One region of the Paenibacillus sp. J23TS9 genome, then DNA from elsewhere that is predicted to be linked to it. Evidence: predicted binding sites of a transcription regulator. Region 1 holds the regulator's gene; each other region holds the start of a gene.
What was found. Region 1 encodes Rex, which represses fermentation and respiration genes when NADH is low (regulators of the CRP and FNR family bind a similar motif). Its sites were predicted from a motif close to TTGTGAAATATTTCACAA; they were not measured.
Positions count from the first base shown of each region.

Region 2: a site for Rex is predicted at 1,883-1,900, ahead of adhE (bifunctional acetaldehyde-CoA/alcohol dehydrogenase). Genes of this name have one in related genera too.
Region 3: a site for Rex is predicted at 1,833-1,850, ahead of KJS65_RS19440 (formate/nitrite transporter family protein). Genes of this name have one in related genera too.

Region 1 covers NZ_BOSG01000001.1:750,694-753,979, reverse strand. The annotation lists gene KJS65_RS03860 (amidohydrolase) at 1-1,285, opposite strand, end outside; gene KJS65_RS03855 (redox-sensing transcriptional repressor Rex) at 1,272-1,937, opposite strand; gene dinG (ATP-dependent DNA helicase DinG) at 2,006-3,286, opposite strand, start outside.
Region 2 covers NZ_BOSG01000001.1:501,429-504,714, forward strand. The annotation lists gene KJS65_RS02415 (hypothetical protein) at 1-464, opposite strand, end outside; partial or broken gene KJS65_RS30190 (KxYKxGKxW signal peptide domain-containing protein) at 808-894, shown strand; gene KJS65_RS02420 (Crp/Fnr family transcriptional regulator) at 936-1,652, opposite strand; gene adhE (bifunctional acetaldehyde-CoA/alcohol dehydrogenase) at 1,977-3,286, shown strand, end outside.
Region 3 covers NZ_BOSG01000003.1:200,532-203,817, reverse strand. The annotation lists gene KJS65_RS19450 (formate--tetrahydrofolate ligase) at 1-954, shown strand, start outside; gene KJS65_RS19445 (SDR family oxidoreductase) at 1,041-1,694, opposite strand; gene KJS65_RS19440 (formate/nitrite transporter family protein) at 1,993-2,826, shown strand; gene KJS65_RS19435 (molybdopterin-containing oxidoreductase family protein) at 3,134-3,286, shown strand, end outside.

The DNA.
Region 1 (3,286 bases):
CATCAAAAGCGGCTTGGGCTTCCCGGCGGATCCGCTCTTCGTCCAGCGTCAGACAGGCGCCATGTTTCACAATTTGCTTGCCGTCTACCCAAACATGCTCAACATCCTTGCTGCAAGCGGAGTAAATAGCATGTGAGATAAGATCGGTATGTGGCAGGAAATGCGCCTGATCCGTATTCAGGGCGATGAAATCTGCCTTCATCCCCGGAGCCAGCGTACCCACATTTTTCAAAAAGAGCGATTGAGCCCCATACACCGTACCCATTTTGAGTGCTTCGGCTGCAGGAATAGCAGTAGGATCGCCGGAAACACCTTTATGAATCAATGCCGCAAGACGCATTTCTTCAAACATATCCAAATTATTATTGCTTGCCGCTCCATCGGTACCCAGCGATACGGTTACTCCTGCTTTGAGCAGGTCTGTTACGCGGGCCACCCCACTGGCCAGCTTCAGATTGCTTCCCGGGTTATGGGAGACAGCAACATGATTAGCAGCCAGAATTTCAATTTCCTCATCCGTCAGATGCACAGCATGTGCCACCAGAGAAGGACGCGAGAACATGCCAAGCTTCTCTAAGTGGGCGACCGGACGAACTCCATAATCGCGGACATTTTGTTCCACTTCAGCCTTCGTCTCGGACATATGGGTATGCATCGGCAGATCCATGTCATGGGCTGCCTGCACAAACTTTTCGATAAAGTCCGGAGGGCAGGTATATGGTGCATGTGGTGAGATCATAGTCGTGATACGACCGTCTGCTTGTCCGTTCCAGTCACGTGCAAACGCGATAGCTTCATTCAGCTTATGGCGCTGAACCTCTTCTGGACACAGACCAATAACCCCGCGCATAAGTGATGCACGCATGCCCGATTCCTTAACCACCTTAGCGACTTGGTCCATATGGTCATACATATCCAGGAACGTAGTGGTACCGCCTTTCAGCATTTCCAGTACGGACAGTGAAGTGCCCCAGTACACATCTGAAGAAGTAAATTTAGCCTCCATAGGCCACATTTTTTCTTCCAGCCAAATTTGCAGCGCAAGGTCATCACCATACCCGCGCAGCAGTGACATGGCAGCATGACCATGGGTGTTAACCAGTCCTGGCATGAAGAAAAGGTGAGTTCCATCCACGACAGAAACATCGCTTTCGATCTCAGGCATTTCCTCTCCTATATAAGTAATCATGTCATCCTCGATCACCATACAGCCGTGAATCACCGGCTTGTCTGCATCAGAAACCGCAAAGCTTCCGTTCTTAATTACCCATTTATTTGTCTTTATGTTCTCCGTCATCCGCAGAATCGTCCTTTCCATTGTCCAAATAATAAGCCAGACTCAGCAGATCTGTTGTGAAATCAGCCGCATGGATCCGGATGTTCGCAGGCGCCTTCAAAATGGTTGGTGCGAAGTTGAGAATAGCCTCAATACCGGCGGTAATCAACTTATCTGCCACATTCTGCGCTTCAACATCAGGAACCGTAATAATCCCAATACGGATGTTCTGGCCTTTGATCGTTTCACTAATTTCATCCATCGACTGAACCGTTAAGGTACTGATGCGCGTTCCTACCTTTTTGGGATTCTCATCGAATACAGCGACAATCTTGATATTTTCCCGAAGGTATAAGTTATAATTCGATAGCGCGTGACCCAGATTACCGGCTCCAACGAGCACGGCATTGATCTGCTGGTCCAGATTCAGGATATGGCGAATTTTCTCGATCAGGTACGATACATCGTAACCAATCCCCTTGCGGCCAAAATCCCCGAAATAAGCCAGATCCTTACGAATCTGTGCAGGATTCAAATCCAGCTTCAGTCCGAGCTCCTGTGATGATACTGTGGATACCTCGCGTTTATTCAGATCATTCAAGTATCTTAAATACACAGGCAATCTGCGGACAACCGCTTCGGATATTTTCTCCGATTTCATGCTTGCTCCCCCTATTTAACAGCTTAATTTATATACATGTTTTTCAGTCAATTGATTCGGATGCATGCTTAGCCCTCATGAAGCCATTCGGATATGCGAGGAACCATTTTTTCAGTAATCATATGTTCCATTTTGGGTCCTGGCAATGAGTATAGGAAGTACTTGCCGTAATAGGATTCAATCACACGCGTATCGTATACAATAACAATCCCACGATCATTTGCCGTACGTACCAGCCGACCAAAGCCCTGTTTGAAGCGAATAACCGCCTGCGGCACAGAAAGCTTCATAAACGGGTTTTTCTTCTGCCGCTGCAGCAGTTCGCTTTTTGCCTCAACGAGCGGATGGTTCGGCGGTTGGAATGGCAGCCTTACAATAGCCAGACAAGTCAGCGCTTCTCCGGGAATATCCACACCTTCCCAGAAGCTGCTTGTACCGAGCAGTACAGAAGCGCTGCTGTCTTGGAATCTGCGGATGAGTTTGGTGCGGCTGCCGCTGTCAACACCTTGGCCTAATACAGTTATATCGCTGCTGGCAAGTGCATTTTTGAGTGGCTCATGGACCTGCCTTAGCATGCGGTAAGAAGTAAACAATACGAGCATTCTTCCGTGGGTAGCAACCGCGGTATCCGCCAAAGATTGAACCAGTGTATTCACAAACACTGCATCTCCGACACTTCCTTTTACACTTGGAAAATCACGCGGAATCACCAGTAAAGCCTGATCCCGATAATTGAATGGAGAAGGAAGCTGCACAGAGACCAATCGCCCGTTTTCCTGATCCTCTTGCAATCCCAGATTATCAATCATGTATTGGAATGATTTATCCACAGACAACGTGGCAGACGTCAATATGACGCTTTTTTTCTTATCAAAGAACAAATCCTTGAGCTGCTTGCTTACATCGACGGGAACAGCGTACAGCTGGAGTGACTTGCTCCGGTAATGGCTGCTGGCTTCCATCCAGTATACAACGGTCTCATCATTAAGATTCATGAAGAAACGAAGATCATCCCGCTCGACTGCCAAATCCTTAAATAGACCGCTTAGATCCGTGATCAGGCTGTCCGCGCTGTAATCGTCTTCATCCTCCTTGTACTCTGCAAGCATTTTCTCCCCGCGGCGCACAATTTCGCTGATTTTAACATGATTTTGGTTTTCCAGCGCCTTGAGCGTCTCCCATTCCTGAGGCCATTTGCCAGGCTGCAAACGAAGTACAAACTGACCGGCATCACCAGGTGCAGCATCATTACGCTCCGGAATGAGACTAAAGAGGGATTCGCTGAGCTTATCCCAGTTCTCTTTGACATCGACCAGATCCTCACTGATGCGGTCGATTGCCGCAATCCA
Region 2 (3,286 bases), 250 kb from region 1:
ACACCCTCTTGGTCTATCTTCCATTGGGATAGGACATGAGGCTCAATGTCCACATGAATACCGCTGAATTTCTCTGCAGCAGCGGCGCCATTTTGATAAGCCTGAATCCAGCTCAGGAAGTTTGTAATTTTGTAGCGTTCGGATTCAAGACCCCAGAGCGGGGCACCATTCAGTGCTTCAACATGGATTCCGAGCTCATTGGATTCTTTGATAAAGCTTTTATAATAAGATACCGGAATATCGATATTAATCTGCAAATAAACCAGATTGACCTGATTCTGACTCAGAAACGATAAAACCTCCTGCGGATTTTTCCGAATCCGTTCGGTATTCCACAGCCATGTAGCCTTCTGATAATAACCTTGGGCTTTAGCCTCTTGAGGAGAAAACAGTCCGGTTCCGGACAAAATAACACTGCAGAAAACGGTGATCAAACATAAGCGGTTTAAAAATTTTGCTGCCATATGGTTTACACTCCTTAAATGATCTGTACAGACGTATGATTCATTATGCCCTTTTACATTGGGGGAATTAGACTTCAGACCTTTGACCTTAAGCGACAAGTTTGGATGTATGTAGTTCTTATCGGGTAGAAGCCTAACCTCCTTATATCGGGCAGTGCTCAGTTCCTTAATTTGATGTATAGGAAGAACTGCGCAATCAAATGAGACTTGGGAACGGGTTATAACTTAATTTTCGGTTCTTTTATCCGTAAGTTTCATAGGACTTAAGTCCTTAAATTGAGGAATAAGGTCATTTTTGTGACATTAATAGGTATATTGAGGGGGAGGAAGAGGAAATGATTGAAAATTATTCAAATCAGGGAAAGTTTGGGTCTTTTTGCGCACAAAAAAACTCCCGCAGAACCATGCACCGGTTACGGAAGTCTTTTAACAGACGTATATTTAAGCCGGAAGGGATCAATGAACAAGCAACTAGATCCGGCAGATTTCATTTGGACACATTTCACAATGGCATATATCCTGGAGCATTCCAAGATCTTTAATAACAATCATACCATTCTCGTATTCCACAGCATCCTTTTTGCGGAGATCGCTGAGCATACGGTTTACGCTTTCGCGGGTTGCTCCGATCATGTTCGAGAGGTCCGTATGGGTAATCTTTTTATGAATAAGGATCGTATCCCCATGTTTTTCACCATACGTATTGCCGAGTCGGATTAGAGTCGAGCAGAGCGCACCAGGTTTCCCGTACATCATCAGATCACGGAATTTGGTTTGAGTCAGGCGGTGGTGTATGCCCATCCATTTCATAAAATCGATCGCGAAATCACAGTGCTGGCAGATCAGCATCTCCAAATCCTTTTGATCAATAACCCCAATTTCACTTTCCTCGAGTACTTCCGCTGTAAAGCTGTGCTTGCTGCTGAAAAAAGGATCCGCTTGACCAACCATGTCACCCGATTGATACATATATAGAATCAGCTCTTTACCTTCATCCGTCGATTTGGTCAATTTGATGCGACCGCGTTTGACATAAAACAGCTTATCGGAAAAATCACCTTCCCAGAACAGATGCGAGCCTTCAGGCACGATGCGTTCTTTCATAATGACCATTAGACGATCCATGTTTTGTTCTGTAAAGCAGCTTGTATTCCCACGGGCTTCGATAACATTCAGTTGGTTGCTCATACTCGTTATCCCCTTTGTATCTTCAATTTTCAGTAAATTTTAAACTAATTATAACCTGAAAAAATCTGTTTTTGGGGGGAGAATAGCCCTTAAAAGTGTCGAAATTCCGACATTGTGATAAATTTCACTTTTGGATGAATTTCTATATTCAGATTTTTACATAACACCATACAAAGCAGTGAATCGGTAATGAAAGCGCTTTGAAAACTAATGTTAAAAACCCTCAAACATTGTGAAAGTTTTCACTTTAAATCTTTTCATGATTATGTTATGATCAAGTCGAGAGAGAGATAAAACCAAAATTTACCTGAGAGGATGAGAGATATGGCTGTAAAAAATGATATTGTTGCCAATACAAAACAGCAATCAGCCGAAGAGTACATCCAGACCCTGATCAACAAGGCAAACAAGGCCCAGGAAAAATTTATGAGCATGACCCAGGAGCAAATCGATGACATCGTTCAGGCAATGGCCTTGGCAGGACTCGACAAGCATATGTATCTGGCAAAACTCGCGGTCGAAGAGACAGGAAGAGGCATCTACGAAGATAAAATCACCAAGAACATGTTCTCGACGGAGTATATTTACCACAGTATTAAGTATGAAAAGACCGTTGGTGTCATTGAAGACAATCCATATGAAAGCTATCAGAAAATAGCGGAGCCGGTCGGCATTATTATGGGGATTACACCCGTAACGAATCCGACATCAACGACGATGTTTAAAGCACTTATCTCTATTAAAACACGTAATCCTATTATTTTCGGCTTCCATCCTTCAGCCCAGCAATGCAGCAGAGAAGCGGCTAAAACATTGCTCGAGGCAGCCGTGAAGCATGGAGCCCCGGCAGACTGCATCCAGTGGATTGATGAGCCGAACATGGAAAAAACCAATGCTTTGATGAATCATCCGGATGTCGCCCTCATATTGGCAACCGGTGGTTCAGGCATGGTGCGCGCTGCATACAGCTGCGGCAAACCGGCTCTTGGCGTTGGACCTGGCAATGTCCCTTGCTTCATCGAAAAATCGGCGGATATCAACCAGGCGGTAACGGATCTGATCTTGTCCAAGTCTTTCGATAACGGTATGATTTGCGCTTCGGAACAGGCCGTAATCATCGAGGAGCCGATTTTTGACCAGGTTAAAAAGAAAATGATCGCTAACGGCTGCTACTTTGTGAATAAGGATGAGGCAGCCAAACTGACAGCTGGAGCTATTAACGTGGAAAAATGCGCTGTCAATCCGGCGATTGTCGGCCAATCGGCTGTCAAGATCGCGGAAATGAGCGGCTTTAGCGTACCGGCCGGAACAAAAATACTGGTCGCTGAAATCGAAGGCGTAGGCATGAAGTACCCGTTGTCGGCTGAGAAGCTGAGTCCGGTACTGGCCTGCTACAAGGTGAAGAATGCTGCAGAAGGCATCGAGCGGGCAGCTGAGGTCGTAGCCTTCGGCGGAATGGGACATTCGTCGGTCATCCACTCGCATAATGAGGAAGTTATTTTGAAATTCGCGGATCGGCTGCAAACGGGCCGTATTATTGTCAATTCGCCATCGACTCACGGCGCCATTGGGGATATCTACAATACGAACCTGCCGTCGCTGACGCTTGGCTGTGGATCATATGGCCGGAATTC
Region 3 (3,286 bases), on a different contig from region 1:
GCCGTGCAGGCCATGACCATCCTGCTGAAGGATGCAATCAAGCCGAACCTTGTACAGACACTGGAAGGAACACCGGTGATCGTACACGGCGGACCGTTCGCCAATATTGCCCATGGCTGCAGCAGCGTCATCGGAACGCGGCTTGCCTTGAAGCTCGGTGAGATTGTCGTTACCGAAGCCGGCTTTGGCGCAGATCTCGGCGCAGAGAAATTCATGGATATCAAATGCCGCCAGGCGGAACTGAATCCGGCAGCTGCAGTGCTGGTTGTGACAGTCAAAGCCCTGAAATATAATGGCGGGGCCGCTAAAGACAAACTGCATGAGCCGGGTATGCAGGAGCTTGCAGACGGACTTGCCAATATGAAACGGCATGCGGAGAATTTGAAGAAGTTTGGCGTTCCGGTTGTGGTGGCGGTGAATCATTTTGCCGATGATAGACCTGAAGAGGTCGAACGTGTACTTGCGGAATGCCGTGCTTTACATGTTCCTGCGGCTGTGTCGAAGGTATGGGCACAAGGCAGCGCAGGCGGCCGGGAGCTTGCGGAAGCCCTGGTTAAGCTGCTTGGGGAGGAAGACTCCAGCTATCGGCCGCTGTATGACCTCGAAACGGATATCCGTTCCAAAATCGGAACGATCGTCCGGGAAATCTACCGGGGCGCAGAGGTATCCTATTCTCCTTCGGCTTTGCGGAGTCTGACGGATATTGAGAGACTTGGATATGGGAATCTTCCTGTTTGTATGGCCAAAACCCAGTATTCGTTCTCGGATCAGCCGCGTCTTCTGGGAGCGCCGGAAGGCTTTACCGTGCAGGTTAGGGAGATATCATTGTCTGCAGGCGCAGGATTTGCCGTTGTACAGACCGGAAGCATTATGACGATGCCTGGACTGCCTCAGTCGCCTGCTGCTGAACATATGAGCATCGACGAAGACGGCCGGATCTCCGGATTGTTCTAGGAAACAAAAAACCAGCTCTTTTCTGCATATGGTTGATGCAGTGAGGAGCTGGTTTTTTATTTTACCGCAGATGCAAGAATTACCTGTTACGCACCTGATTTGCCTGTGTTGATCAGGCTCGTGAGTGCTTTTTCCAAAGGTTCCATACCTGCCACCAAATCAAAAGATCGGTTCCGGGTTTCATCCATGCTAAGAGAAAGAACGACAGCAGCGGCGACATCATCCCGGGAAATGCGGCCGGATTCGGCAAGATGCGGTGCAGCCATGACATTGCCGGACGCCGGCTCATTGGTCAGTCCCCCCGGCCGGATGATGGTGTACACCATGCCGCTCTCTTCAAGCACCTTCTCGGCTTTGCGTTTGGCAATGAGAAATGGCTTGAGGAATGCAGGCATATCATCCGGATTCATCGTACCCATAGAGCTGATCAGAACGAACCGGGGAATCTTGTCCAGTACGCACTGCTCGATCAATCTTACGGTTCCCACATGATCCACATGCTCGGGGTCACCATTGGCTCCGGCACCAACCGCGCAAATCACGACATCGGCCCCCTTCAATCCATCGGAAAACGATTCGGATAAATCACCCAGATAGCCAGTGGCACCGACTGCCTCTACGTTACGCTGATGCTCGGTGCTCCGCACCAGCCCGCGCACATCATAGCCCGCCTTTACCAGTTCTTTGACAATTCTCCCGCCGGTCTGGCCGTGGGCACCTGCTACAAATACCGTTGTCATCGCTTCAACACCTCCATGATCATTTTACCCATCCTCACTTGTCCTTTAAGCATAGAAGGGGCTTCTGTCAAAAACCAATCAAGTAAATCATATAATTAGGGCCCGCCATAGATAGAATATTCCTTTATTGTAACTAATATGTGATTATTTTCACATATTAAAATCAAGTATTCCATTACAATAAAAATGAAGAGCAGACCAGAAGAATATATCCGAATGCCTGATTCGTTTAAATCTGTGCAGATTAAATTTTAAATAAGTTAAAGCTTCTATAGGTGTATGCAAAGGAGAGGACATTATGGCTTCCTACAAACCTCAGCAAATTGCTGAACTCACCGTGGAAACAGGAATCAAGAAGGCACATAATCCGCTGTTATCCGTACTGGTACTGGGTTTTTTGGCCGGAGCGTTTATTGCGCTAGGGTTCCTGCTGGATATCCGTGTCATTGCAAGCGCTCCGAAAGAATGGGGGTCCTTCGCGGGATTCATTGGGGCTGCTGTCTTTCCAACAGGCCTGATTCTGGTGCTGCTGGCGGGTGGTGAGCTGCTCACGGGGAATATGATGGTCGTATCCTTGGCCCGAATGGCAAAAAAGATTACGACGCTCGAGCTTTTGAAAAATTGGGTGCTGGTGCTTGCAGCCAACTTTGTCGGCGCATTGTTTGTGGCCTATTTTTTCGGTCATGTGAACGGGCTTACGGAAAGCGGCCCTTATCTGGATAAACTGGTGGATATGGCAGGACATAAGCTGGATGACAGCTTCCTGCAGGCTTTTGTCTCGGGTATCGGGTGCAACTGGCTGGTGGCACTGGCTGTATGGCTGTGCTATGCGTCGGATAGCTTGAGCGGTAAAATCTTGGGGATTTGGTTTCCGACCATGGCTTTTGTCGCCATTGGATTTCAGCACGTTGTTGCGAACATGTTCCTCATTCCGGCAGCGATTTTTGCGGGACATTTTACATGGGGCGATTATGTTATGAACTTTATTCCCGTGCTGCTTGGGAACCTTGTTGGCGGGGTGGTATTTGTCGCCGCTGCATATTGGACTTCATACCTTCGTGATGCCAAGCCGGCTGCTCCGGCGCAGAGAGCAGATCGCAAAGCTGCCGGAGGAATGCGCAAGCATGCATAAAAAGATTTCTGCAACTCAAAAAGGCCGGTCATTCCCTGAGGGAACGTCCGGTCTTTTGTATGGGGAAAGCTTGATCTTCGGCATCAAAACAAATTCGCCATGATAAAGTTCGGGGGAACGAAACTTTAACATGGCAAATTTTTGGGAGTGGTCCATGATATGGCATAGCTGGCGGAACGAAAGATCGTCCCATGCTTTATGCTCTTATTTGATGATTACCCGGATGCTTAAGAAGTGAAACAACATCATTCGATTTTCTTTGCGCATTTTTCCTCTGCCGATTAAGATGAAAGAAGAGAGTGTTATCATGGGAAATTCAGAGGAGAGTGGAGCGGGAATGATTGAACAGAAGGATGGCGTGTTTCCGGCGGTTTGCCCGCTGGATTGTCCGGACACATGCGGCCTCTTGCTGCATAAGAAAGATGGTAAAATCGTGAAGGTGACAGGCAATCCGGAACAT